Linked DNA regions of Prochlorococcus marinus str. MIT 0912. The protein of the gene in region 1 binds, or shares a complex with, the protein of each later gene. Links are inferred from orthologs where the notes say so. Each region holds a gene or a part of one and is shown on either strand. Other genes may lie near its edges. The genes, in order: O5640_RS09640 and uvrB.

Region 1 (6,230 bases):
TATTGGAGACTCTATATTCTTCCAATTAAATAGCCAAGATTTTAAATATTCTTTTAGAGGGTTATCTCTACAGATTTCAAGTATGAAGGAAGATTCATCGACATTTATTTTCTCTAGGACTGTGGTCCACTTAGATGGAAACCAGCTTTTATATGAATTATTAGCTGAAATATTTTCTAGATATTTATTTAATTTAAAAGCCCCATCTATTATTTCTTTTTGTTGTTGAGCTAAATGTAATCTTTTAGCCAGAATGATAGGATCTTTAGATTCATAAACTAATGCAGTGAGAGGTTCAATATGTGAGTTCTTTGCAATGAGAATTTTATCAATCAGTCTTTGATCATTCTGTAACTTTAAGTCTAATAGTTTCAATCCTCCCCAGTTTTGTAGATTTTTTAATGCATTCCTCCAATATTTACTCTTTAGAAGTAATTCTAGTTCCATTTTTAATCTTATTGATAATGCTGAAGGTGCTAAATCAGTATCATCTCCAATATGCCAATTCCAAGGCCATCGATTAATTGTATCTTTTACTTGTCTTAAAGCTTGATTTGATAGACAAAAATCTAACTTGGCTGAGTAGCGAGAAGCTCTAATAATTCTAGTTGGATCTTCTAGAACGCTTGATTCATGCAAAAAGTCCATTTTCTTGTTGTAAATTGCATCTAATCCCGAAAATAAATCTATTAAGCTATTGTCTTTAAGTTCAATTGCTATAGCATTTATATTAAAGTCTCTTCTAATTAAATCATTGTGGATTGTTGATAATTTGACTATTGGGTTTTCTCCAGGAATTGGATAAGTCTCTTCACGAGCAGTTGCAATATCAACTTTTATATCATTAATTGTTATTTCTGAAGTTTTATAAGATGTGTTATTACGTATGATTTTTACTTTTTCTGGTCCAAGAACTTTTTGTAATTCTTTAACATAAGTTGATGTTTCACCTTCTATGATTAAATCTAGATCATTAAAGATAATTTCATAATCTTGATTCTTAGACTTTGTTATTAAGTCTCTGACAATTCCTCCAACTATCGCTATAGCATTTATATTTACTGAGACTGCTGCATCTAATAAAATAGTTAGAATTCCATTGGTTAATTCTGGTATTTCTTTTTCGATTTTAGATTTATCAAATAATTCCATGAGAAATATGATTTTAGCTAGTTAACATTTTTTAGATTAAATCTTACTCATCAATCAATTTCAATGGAGCTAGTCTTGGGTCTAATATTTTTGGTCCCATTCCTGAGAATTTTATAGCAAGTGAGATTTTTTCTCCTGAACCAAAAACATGTGTGATTATCCCTTCTCCAAATGATGAATGTTCAACTCTATCGTTAACTGACCATCTCTTCCCTGGGGAAGGACCAGAATATGTTCTTCTTACTCCATTTTCAGCTTTACTAGGAAAAGACCTTTTATTACTTTGGCGATCAATTCTAGTTAGTCTGTCTAGATTTTTTTCTCTTCTTAATGTAGCCCCACCAGATAATGGGATATCGCCTTTAACAAGTTCTTCTGGTATTTCGGAGAGGAATATAGATGCGATAGCTGGTTCTCTCATTCCTCCCCACATTCTTCTCTCAGATGCATGAAAGAGAAATAGTTTTTCTTTTGCTCTAGTCAGTCCTACGTAACAAAGTCGTCTTTCTTCCTCAAGTGAAGATGGATCATCAAGTGATCTATAGCTTGGGAATAAGCCTTGCTCCATTCCTACAAGACAAACGACAGGAAATTCCAAACCTTTACTGCTGTGAAGAGTCATTAATGTGACTCGATTTGAAGCAGTGTCTTTATTGTCTGCATCGCTTGATAAAGCAGCAGTTGATAAAAAACCTTCTAAATTTGCATCTTCGCTTTCTTCCTGATATTGCAACGCGGCATTCACTAGTTCTTGAAGATTGCGTCTTCTTTCTTCTGCCTCATCTGTTCCTGTCGCAATTAATTCACTTAAATAGCCACTTTTTTCTAAAACTAATTGAACTAACTCGGCGGGGCTTGAAGAGAGAAGATGACTTTGTAATTCATTAATAAGCTCACTAAAAATCAAAAGACCTTTGGCTGATCTTCCAGCGAGAGATCTGACAGCTTCGGGGTCATTTACAACTTCCCAAAGCGGAATTTTTAATTGACTAGCAGCATCACTCAATCTTTGAACTGTTGTTTTACCAATCCCTCTTTTAGGAACGTTTAAAACTCTTAAAAGACTGACACTGTCAGATGGATTAATTAAAAGTCTTAAATAAGCTAGTAGATCTTTAATTTCTCTTCGATCATAAAAACGTAATCCTCCAACCACAATGTATGGAATACTCCAGCGGACCAATGAGTCCTCAATTGCTCTTGATTGCGCATTAGTTCTATAAAGAATAGCCATATCTCCCCAATTTAATTCTGGATTCGAGGCATCTAAAATTCTTAGCCTATGAATAACTGCCTCTGCCTCTGCTATCTCATCGTCACACCTTGTTAATCTAATAGGCTCACCTTCTCCTCTAGTTGCTCTAAGAACTTTATCTATTCTTTCTTTATTGTTGGAAATTAATGAATTTGCTGCTTCGAGGATGGTAGAGGTAGATCGATAATTTTCTTCAAGTTTGACGAGAGTTGAATCATTTGTATTTTCTAGGTTTTTCTGTCCAAAGTCCTCCTGAAATCCCATTAGTATCCTAAAGTCCGCAGCTCTAAAGCTGTAAATACTTTGATCTGCATCGCCAACAACAAAAACTGATCGATTATTCCAATCTTGAAAAGAAGATGGATCTTTACCATTGGTAACCAATTGTTTAATTAATTCGTATTGTGTCCAATTAGTATCTTGATATTCATCAACTAAAACATGTTTGAAACGACTGTGCCAATAAGTTCTTATTTTTTCATTTTGTTGTAGTAATTGAACAGGTATTAATAGGAGATCATCAAAATCTAATGCATTATTAGCAGCTAAAGCTTTTCTATAAAGTCTATAAGTTTCAGCAACTAATTTTCCTCTTTGACCTTCTTGATTATTTGATAAGTCATCAGGAAGTAAGCATTGATTTTTTGCATTACTTATTGCCCAGCGTACTTTTTTTGGTTCAAATCTTTTTGGATCTAATTGAAGGTCTTGTGTAACTATTTCTTTGATAAGACTTTGGGCATCTGTTTCGTCATATATTGAAAACTGTTTAGTCCATGTCAATCCTTCAGGGTCTTTGAATTTGTCGATGTCAAAGCGTAATAATCTCGAAAATAAAGCGTGAAAAGTACCTATCCATAATTCACGACTGATTTCACGATGTATACGATTACGAATTTGTCTTTGTTCTGCTACTTGCAAGGCATTCCAGGGCTTCCCGTGGGTAAGACTTGATAACCTTTTTGCTAAAAGCAATTCAAGTCTATCTTTCATCTCTCTTGCAGCTTTATTGGTAAAAGTAACTGCAAGAATAGAACTAGGGTCGACTTTGTATTCAGTAATTAAATGCGCAATACGATGAGTAAGAGCTCTTGTCTTTCCGCTTCCTGCTCCTGCTACAACTAATAATGGACCATGAAAATGATCAACTGCATGAGACTGAGCCTCGTTTAATCCATTTAGAAATATACTGTTTGATTGTTTCATTTTATAGACTTTAAATACATTTAATTGAATTTAGTTTTGCAACATTCATAGGGTAGATTTTTATATTATTTAAGCAGCCAAAACAAAATCATGAAATCAACTTGGATGTTGCATTCTCTTTTTGTTTATATAGCTTAGAAAGAATTATTTCTATTTGATTAAGTTCTTGATGAGAGTTGATAATTGATTTGATTTTTGTTTGAGGCATTTTTAGCTTTTGTGAAATAGTTATTACCTCTTTTTCTAAACGATTTTTGTATTCGCTTAGTTCCTTAATTGACTCTTCAAATTCTTCTTCAGTTGGACTTTTCATTTTTTGTTGTAACAATAGCTCAAATTAGTGATATCCCACTTTGCTTATAAGCTTTTTGAGATAACTCTATGGTTTGTTTTTCTTGGAAGTTTTTCTTACAGTTAAGAAGCATTGCGTTCTTAGGTCTCTTTCAATCAAATTTGACTGTAAGTCTTAAGTTGAATAAGTAATGACTATTAAGTCTTTACTTGAACTCTTTTACTTATTAGAAGCTAGGTATTTAAAAGATGCTTGATGCGTTTTCTAGAACAGTTGTAAGTGCTGATGCCAAGGGCGCCGCAATTGGTAGTGAGGATCTTGCAGATTTAAGAAAGTACGTTGCAGATGCAAATAAAAGAATTGATGCAACTCTTGCAATAACTCAAAATGTCTCTTGCATTGCTGCAGATGCTGTGGCGGGAATGGTTTGTGAAAATACTGGGCTTACTCAGCCAGGAGGACATTGCTATCCCACTCGTAGAATGGCAGCTTGTTTAAGGGATGGAGAAATTATTTTGAGATATGTAAGCTACGCGCTTCTTGCAGGGGATCCCTCTGTTCTTGAAGATAGATGCCTCAATGGTTTGAAAGAAACATATCTTGCTCTTGGCGTCCCAACCTCTAATGCTATTAGGGCAGTTGAAATAATGAAGATTGCCACAGTTGCAATTATGACCGAGACAAATACAGGAAGAAAAATGTTTAAAGGGATTAATTCTGGATCAGGAGCACAATGTCAAGACATCGCATCTGAGGCGGCATCTTATTTTGATCTTGTAATTGAGGCTTTGAGTTGAACATGAAAGTCTAATTGCTTCCACTACATCATGCAAACCATTTCTTATTAAGTCACTATGAAATCTGCAGTTACAACCGTTGTTAGCGCAGCTGATGCAGCAGGAAGATTTCCCAGTATGAGCGATTTTGAGTCTGTGAAAGGTTCTTTTGATAGGGCAAAAGCTCGTCTAGAGGCTGCAGAAAAACTTGCTTCTTGTCTTGATAAATTCACCAATCTTGCCGTTGATGCTGTTTATAAAAATGGCTCATATGATCAGGCAAATAAAGATAAGTGCGTGAGAGATATTCATCATTACTTGCGTCTTATTAATTATTGCTTAGTAACTGGTGGGACAGGTCCTTTAGATGAATGGGGAATATCAGGCATGAGAGAAATTATTCGTATCCAGCTATTACCAACAGCTGCATATATTGAAGCATTTATTTTTATTCGAGATGAAATTAAAATCAATGATGTTATGGGTCAGCAAGCCGAAACGGAATTCAAAGGATTATTGGATTATTTAATAAATGCACTTGCATAAAAATAAATTAATTGAATTAAAATATTTTTTCGTAGTGTTTAAATAATTATTTGAACGTATAATGATTAATTCTTTAGATTTAAATAAATATATAGAACTTTATCAAGATTTCTTGCATCCAAATCCAAATATTAATTCTCAAGCATTTTTGATTTTAAAAAAAGAATTTGAGTTTAAATTTATGAATAATCTTTTAGCTAATCTCAAGGAAGAAGATTTATTTATTAGAAGAAAATCAATATTAGCTTTGGGACGATTTGGAGAAAAGGCTTTAAAGTCAATCTGTAAATTGTATATGGAAACTAACAACACAAATGTTAAAGTTAGCTGCCTTAAAACTATTCTTAAAGTTGTCGTTAATTTTAATTTAGAAGAATTAACTCAGGATGAGATGTTAGTAGTTGATTTAGCACTTAAAGATAGTGCTCCTGAAATAATTTTGACTGTTATTTCTCTTTTGAGGCAATTAGGGACAACAGGTAGAAATATTTTAATGAAAACTTGTAGAGATAAAGACTTATTAAGATCGAAAGCTTCTATTAGCGCTCTTTTGGAAATGAAAGATCAGACTATTGATGATTTATTTGATGACTTATTAAATGATAAATCTATTGATCAAATGATAAAAGAAGATATTTTGAGAGATAAAATTATTTAATATTCTAGATTATTTATTAAGTCTTTTATTTGTTGATTTTTCTTAAAGCTAATTTAATAATTGCTATAACATATTTATCCTGCTCAACTTCAAGAAGGTCTTTGAGTGGATTTATAGCTTCGTTAATATTAAGTTGGATTAATGACAATATGGAAGCTTTCCGAATATCTGGATTTTTGTTTTTTAATTTTAATATTAAGGTAGGAATTAAAGATTCTATTCTGTACAATTTACCAACTAATTTAATAGCTTCAATCTGAATATTTTCGGCAGTATCATTAATAGCACTTTCTACTAATTGAATTGCTTCTTGATCTTGGGACTGTCTAATGTGTTCTTCAAGTG
Region 2 (6,039 bases), 460 kb from region 1 along the record:
TTCAAATAAACCAGACAAAAGACTTAAGACCACAAAGTTAATAGAAAAAAGTATAAAATCAAATCCCTTTTCACAAGAAAAAAGTTTTATTCTTCCGCTGCCATGGGATATCAATGGACAACGGAATCTAGTCAAAAGTATTTTACATCAATTAAATCTAAAAATGAATTATGAAACAATTGATTTGATAGTAGAAAGTATAGGAAATGATAGCTCTTTAATTAATGCAGAGCTTCAAAAACTCTCATTATTTTCTGAGACAATTGATAAAAAATTGAATACAAATGAACCAAGAGAAATCTCAAAAGAACTAGTCAAAAAACTAATTCAAAATAATTCCACTAATGCACTCGAAATTGCCAATTTCCTACTGAAAGAAGAGAGAATTATAGCTCTAAATAAAATTCAATCCTTACTTCAAAATGGAGAACCAGCTTTAAGATTAATTACAACGCTAACTGGTCAATCAAGAGGATGGCTTTGGGTACATCTATTAGATTCGCAGGGAAATCAGGACGTCAAAGAAATAGCCAAATTTGCTGGAATCGCTAATCCAAAACGTATTTATGTAATTCGCAAACAAATTCAAGGCAAATCGTTGGAGTCATTGCTGACATTAATGAAAAAACTTTTAAAAATCGAAGCGGCAATAAAATCAGGAATCAATCCAATCGATTCTTTTAAAGATAATCTGCTAACAGAAAGTAAAATTTTGACTAATAACTGAAATAATCAACAAGTTATCGAGAGTTCAATGACATTGCTGGTTCAAAAATATGGCGGCACCTCTCTCGGAAGCGTTGAGCGAATAAAAGCTGTCGCGCAAAGAATCAAATTAAATAAAGAGAAAGGCAATGATCTGGTAGTTGTTGTTTCGGCGATGGGACATCAAACTGATGAGTTGACAAAACTAGCTTCAGAAATAACTCTTGACCCTCCTCATCGAGAAATGGATATGCTCCTATCAACTGGGGAACAAGTTTCAATATCATTATTGACAATGGCCCTGAATGAATTGGGCACTCCAGCAATCTCGTTAACTGGAACTCAGGCTGGAATTATCACAGAATCAGCTCATGGAAGAGCAAGAATACTCGATATAAAAACAGAACGAATAAAAAATCTCTTAGATCAAGGAAAAATCATAGTCATTGCTGGATTCCAAGGTACCAGTCTTGGCATAGGAGGAATTGCTGAAATCACAACTTTAGGAAGAGGAGGATCAGATACTTCTGCAGTCGCTTTAGCAGCATCTCTGGGGGCGGCAAAATGTGAAATTTATACCGATGTTCCAGGCGTTTTAACAACTGATCCAAGAATTGTTAAAAATGCAAAATTAATGAAAAATATTAGTTGTGATGAAATGTTAGAGCTGGCTAGCCTTGGAGCAGCTGTTTTGCATCCTCGAGCAGTTGAAATAGCCAGAAATTTCGGGGTAACTCTTGTTGTGAAGTCAAGTTGGGACAACCTTGATGGAACGACTCTAACAAGTAAAAAGAATCATGTTTTTTCTAAAGGTGGGATAGAACATCGTAGTCCTGTCGATGGGTTAGAACTTGTTGAAAATCAAGCAGTAGTAGCTTTATCAAATATTCCAGATCGTCCAGGAATTGCTGCTGAGCTTTTTGAATCTTTATCAGGAGGTGGAGTAAATGTCGATCTCATTATTCAAGCAACACACCAGATCAATTCTAACGATATTACTTTTACTGTTAGAGAAACTGAATTAAATAATGCACTAACTCAATGTAAAAAACTCATTAATATTATTGGAGGTGAAATATCGTCTCAACAGGGTCTAACAAAACTAAGCATTTATGGAGCTGGAATAATGGGGAGGCCTGGAATAGCATCATCTCTATTCCAAACTCTATCTGATTCTGCTATTAATATAAGACTGATAGCAACTAGTGAAGTCAAAGTAAGTTGTGTTATTGATGCAGATTTAGGAAAAAAAGCATTACGTAATGTAGGAGAAGTTTTCAAGCTAACTGATAAACAAATCACTCTGAATCCTTCGGTTGAAAATAACAATGAGCCCGAAGTAAGGGGTGTGGCTTTAGACAAAGATCAAATACAAATTTGCGTGAAGAATGTTCCAGATAAGCCAGGGACTGCTTCCACTATTTGTTCCACATTAGCTGAGAAAAACATCAGTTTAGATACAATAGTTCAATCAGAAAGAAAGCATAAAGATAAAACAAAAGATATTAGTTTCACATTAAAGAAAAATGATAGAAGCCAGGCTAAATATGCCTTGGAAGAATTGATTTCAAATTGGCAGGGTTCAAAACTCGAAGAAGGGGAAGCCATAGTTCGAATTAGCGCAGTAGGATCTGGTATGCCTTTTACAAAAGGAACAGCCGGTAAAATATTTAGAGCACTAGCAAATCAAAAAATCAATATCGAAATGATAGCAACGAGCGAAATAAGAACAACTTGTATTATCTCAGAAAAATATGGTGAAAAAGCATTAAATGAAATTCATTCTTATTTTAAATTAGGAAAGAATGAAAGCTAAAAAATATGTCATTTACCCACTAACCGATGCCTTAATTTTTTTATACGATCTCTTAGAATTGCAGCTTTTTCAAAATCTAGATCCTTAGCTGTTATTTTCATTTTAGATTCCAATTTTTCAATTAATTCAGGCAGAGATTCTAAAGATACTCCGCTATCAGAATCTTTAGAACTATGATCTATCAACTTATCAGCAATATCAACAAAATCATCCGTGCTTCCATCTTGATTTAATCTTCTTGAAAGCTCTAAAAAAGAAAGAATTGAATTATTTGCTTTCTTACCTGCTGGCTTAGGAGTTATTCCATTCTCTAAATTATAAGTATTTTGTATTTCACGACGTCTTTCAGTCTCACTAATAGCTTTGGCCATGGAATCGGTCATTTTATCTGCATAGAGCAAAGCCAAACCTTCAATATGCCTAGCTGCTCGACCAATTGTTTGTATCAAAGATCTTTGAGCTCTTAAAAATCCTTCTTTATCAGCATCGAGAATGACTACTAGTGAGACTTCAGGTAAATCTAAACCTTCTCTTAGAAGATTAACTCCTACTAGTACATCATATTCTCCCAGTCGTAAATCTTGTATAATTTCAATTCTCTCGATTGAATGAATCTCTGAATGTAAATAGCGAACTCTAATTTTATTTTCAGATAAATAATCTGTAAGATCTTCAGCCATTCTTTTAGTGAGGGTTGTGATAAGTACTCTTTGATTCTTAGAGACTCTTTTTCTAATTTCGAGCAACAAATCATCAACTTGACCATGTGTTGGACGTACTTCAACTAAAGGGTCTAAAACACCAGTAGGTCTTATAACTTGCTCAACTATATTTCCAGTACTTTTAGATAATTCCCAATCACCAGGGGTAGCACTTATAAAAACAGTTTGTTTTGCTTTATCCCAAAATTCTATATCCTTTAAAGGACGATTATCAGCAGCACTAGGTAATCTAAAGCCATGGTCTATTAATACTTTTTTTCTAGCCTGATCACCATTATACATAGCCCGTAATTGAGGACAAGTAACATGACTTTCATCAATAAGCAATAACCAGTCTTTAGGAAAATAATCAATTAGGCATTCTGGAGCAGAACCAGGTTCTCTTCCAGATAGATGACGAGCATAATTCTCAACTCCATTACAATATCCAACTTCTTTCAACATTTCTAAATCATAAATTGTTCGTTGTTCTAACCTTTGTGCTTCGAGTAATTTACCCTCTTGATTAAGAAATTCTAATCTATCTTTTAATTCTTTTTTTATTGCTTTAATTGCAGATTCTAAGCGATCTTTTGGCGTTACAAAATGTTTTGCTGGATATATATTAATTGAGTTAAGTTTCTTCAATATTTCTCCAGTAGTAGGATCGACATAGCTAATAGTTTCAACTTCATCTCCAAACAATTCAAGCCTTACAAGTCTGTCATCATATGCTGGTCCTATTTCTACTACATCTCCTCTAACTCTAAATCTACCTCTACTGATTTCAATATCATTACGTGTATATTGATTAGAGACTAATGATCTAAGACAAGATCTTAAATCAATACAGTGACCAACTTGAAACTTTACAGAAGCCTTTAAATATTCACTTGGAATTCCTAAACCATATATACAACTAATTGAAGCAACAACTATGACATCATCTCGCTCGAATAAAGACCTAGTTGCGGAGTGACGTAACATATCAATTTCTTCATTAATAGATGAGGTCTTAGCTATGTAAGTATCACTTACTGGAACATAAGCTTCTGGCTGATAATAATCATAATATGAGATAAAATATTCAACTGCATTATCAGGAAAAAACTCTCTTAATTCATTACATAATTGAGCTGCAAGTGTTTTATTATGAGCCAAAACTAAGGCAGGTCTACCTGTTTGAGCAATCAAATTAGCTATCGTAAAAGTCTTACCTGTTCCAGTTGCACCTAATAAAGTTTGAAATTTTTGCCCATCATTTACCCCTCCAACTAACCCTTTAATAGCTTCAGGTTGATCACCTTTTGGAACATAAGGGGCTTTAAGTTTATATTCTGGCATATTCTTATTTAATTCTAAAAAAAGATAAACTTATTAATTCCATACTCTTCATATTGTTATCAAACAAAAGTTTAAATTAACTTAGGAAATTGATTGGTTAATCTTAGCAACCAATTTAGATGTATCTAGGGCCTGTCGAAGACCTTTAACGGTTGCAATCATAGCTAATTCCGTATTCAATTTATTGACAGCTGTCCCAATCCCAACTCCATTAGCTCCAACTGATATGGCCATAGGAGCAGTGACTTCAGACAGTCCAGAAGCAGACATTAAGGGCACATCATGTTGACTACCCTTTAAAGCTGATGATATGGCGACAGTCGCGGCCAAAGTAGGTGACGCTTTCTCTATTAAACCTAAAGTTCCAGGACTAATAGGATGCGAGCTTGTCCCTCCTTCTGTCTGAATTATATCGACCCCTCTATCAACAAGATCTAACGCTAATTGAGCTTGATTATCTAAAGTCAAAACATGGGGAACGGTTACTGATAAAACAACTTCAGGCAAAAGACGTCGAGATTCAACAGCTAATGAGAGCACCTCTTCAGCTGAGAAAAAACGCCCATCTGGATAAAAAGAATCAAAATTCCCAATCTCAATAATTGATGCTCCTGCTTTAACAGCTTTAGGGAAAAGTTTTGGTTCTACCGAACTTACGCATACAGGAATATTCGAAGCCTCCACAGCGAGCTCTACTAGTTTTGGTTCACACGCAATGTCCAATAAATCTGCACCCCCAAGACCTGCAGCTTTAGAAATTCGAAATACTGATTCTGGATTAAAATTATTTAATCCAGAAATTACTTTCAATAAAGATCTATTCTGAATACTTTTTTGAAGTGAAACTGGCAATGTCTGCAGGCGTGTCATAAAAACATCAACTATTAATCTGATTGTGACACTGACTCAGCAAAAGAACTTCAAAAAAGCGAATAGAGCTCTGAAACCAAAGCAAATGTCACAATCTTCCAACAACGACAGGCCTTGGAGTAAATGGCATATGCGTTTACACAAAAGGCTGAAACAAAATAAATCTCTTCTTCCTGTTAACTCAACACTTTTGTTAGCCATATCAGGTGGTCAAGATTCGATGGCCCTTCTCAAATTAATTATTGATCTAAAAAGGCTATATAAATGGCAAGTCGAAGTCTGGCATGGAGATCATAAATGGCACACTAAATCCAAGCAAATAGAAGAAGAACTAAAACTTTGGTGCCTAAATAAGCAAATACCATTTCACTCTAATAAAGCAAATAAAGAAGAAGTAGCTAATGAAGCAAAAGCAAGAGATTGGAGATATCAAAACCTATTAATGAAAGCTAATTTATTATCATCAAAAAATATATATTTTCCATATACGAGAATATTAACTGGTCATACAGCTACTGATCGAGCAGAAACGGTCATTATGAACTTAGCGAGAGGAAGCGATCTGATCGGACTGAGTACCCTTAAAGAACAAAGAACTTTAGA

Evidence for each region.
Region 2: the proteins of O5640_RS09640 (region 1) and uvrB are in contact, whole or in part, in a crystal structure (PDB 7EGT), measured with the Thermus thermophilus proteins. The link is inferred for Prochlorococcus marinus str. MIT 0912 from one-to-one orthologs. Residues at the interface, in WP_096412145.1 of Thermus thermophilus: His654, Arg656, Phe657, Gln666, Asp668, Glu669, Lys680, Arg681, Leu682, Ser683, Lys685, Tyr686, Ala687; in WP_096411307.1 of Thermus thermophilus: Glu23, Leu25, Arg26, Asp27, Gly28, Glu29, Arg30, Phe31, Arg55, Glu326, Asp327, Phe328, Glu379, Ser382, Gln383, His398, Gly400, Arg401.

The regions. Positions count from the first base shown.
Region 1 is NZ_CP114783.1:1,685,531-1,691,760, forward strand. The notes cover bases 905-4,009. They hold O5640_RS09640 (UvrD-helicase domain-containing protein), read right to left. Parts: upstream 3,614-4,009; coding sequence 1,196-3,613; downstream 905-1,195. Other genes in these bases: O5640_RS09635 (CCA tRNA nucleotidyltransferase), read right to left, coding at 905-1,152; O5640_RS09645 (hypothetical protein), read right to left, coding at 3,702-3,926. Outside these bases: more of O5640_RS09635, read right to left, coding at 1-904; O5640_RS09650 (bleomycin hydrolase), read left to right, coding at 4,154-4,702; O5640_RS09655 (bleomycin hydrolase), read left to right, coding at 4,760-5,227; O5640_RS09660 (glycosyltransferase), read left to right, coding at 5,289-5,885; O5640_RS09665 (HEAT repeat domain-containing protein), read right to left, coding at 5,911-6,230. UniProt on the Escherichia coli protein: A helicase with DNA-dependent ATPase activity. Unwinds DNA duplexes with 3'-5' polarity. Translocates on single-stranded DNA with 3'-5' polarity. Initiates unwinding more efficiently from a nicked substrate than double-stranded DNA.
Region 2 is NZ_CP114783.1:1,221,548-1,227,586, forward strand. Bases 2,049-4,962 are described here. They hold uvrB (excinuclease ABC subunit UvrB), read right to left. Parts: upstream 4,567-4,962; coding sequence 2,530-4,566; downstream 2,049-2,529. Other genes in these bases: O5640_RS07205 (aspartate kinase), read left to right, coding at 2,049-2,521; O5640_RS07215 (DUF561 domain-containing protein), read right to left, coding at 4,648-4,962. In the rest of the region: holA (DNA polymerase III subunit delta), read left to right, coding at 1-727; more of O5640_RS07205, read left to right, coding at 755-2,048; more of O5640_RS07215, read right to left, coding at 4,963-5,436; tRNA lysidine(34) synthetase TilS, read left to right, coding at 5,567-6,039. UniProt on the Escherichia coli protein: The UvrABC repair system catalyzes the recognition and processing of DNA lesions. A damage recognition complex composed of 2 UvrA and 2 UvrB subunits scans DNA for abnormalities.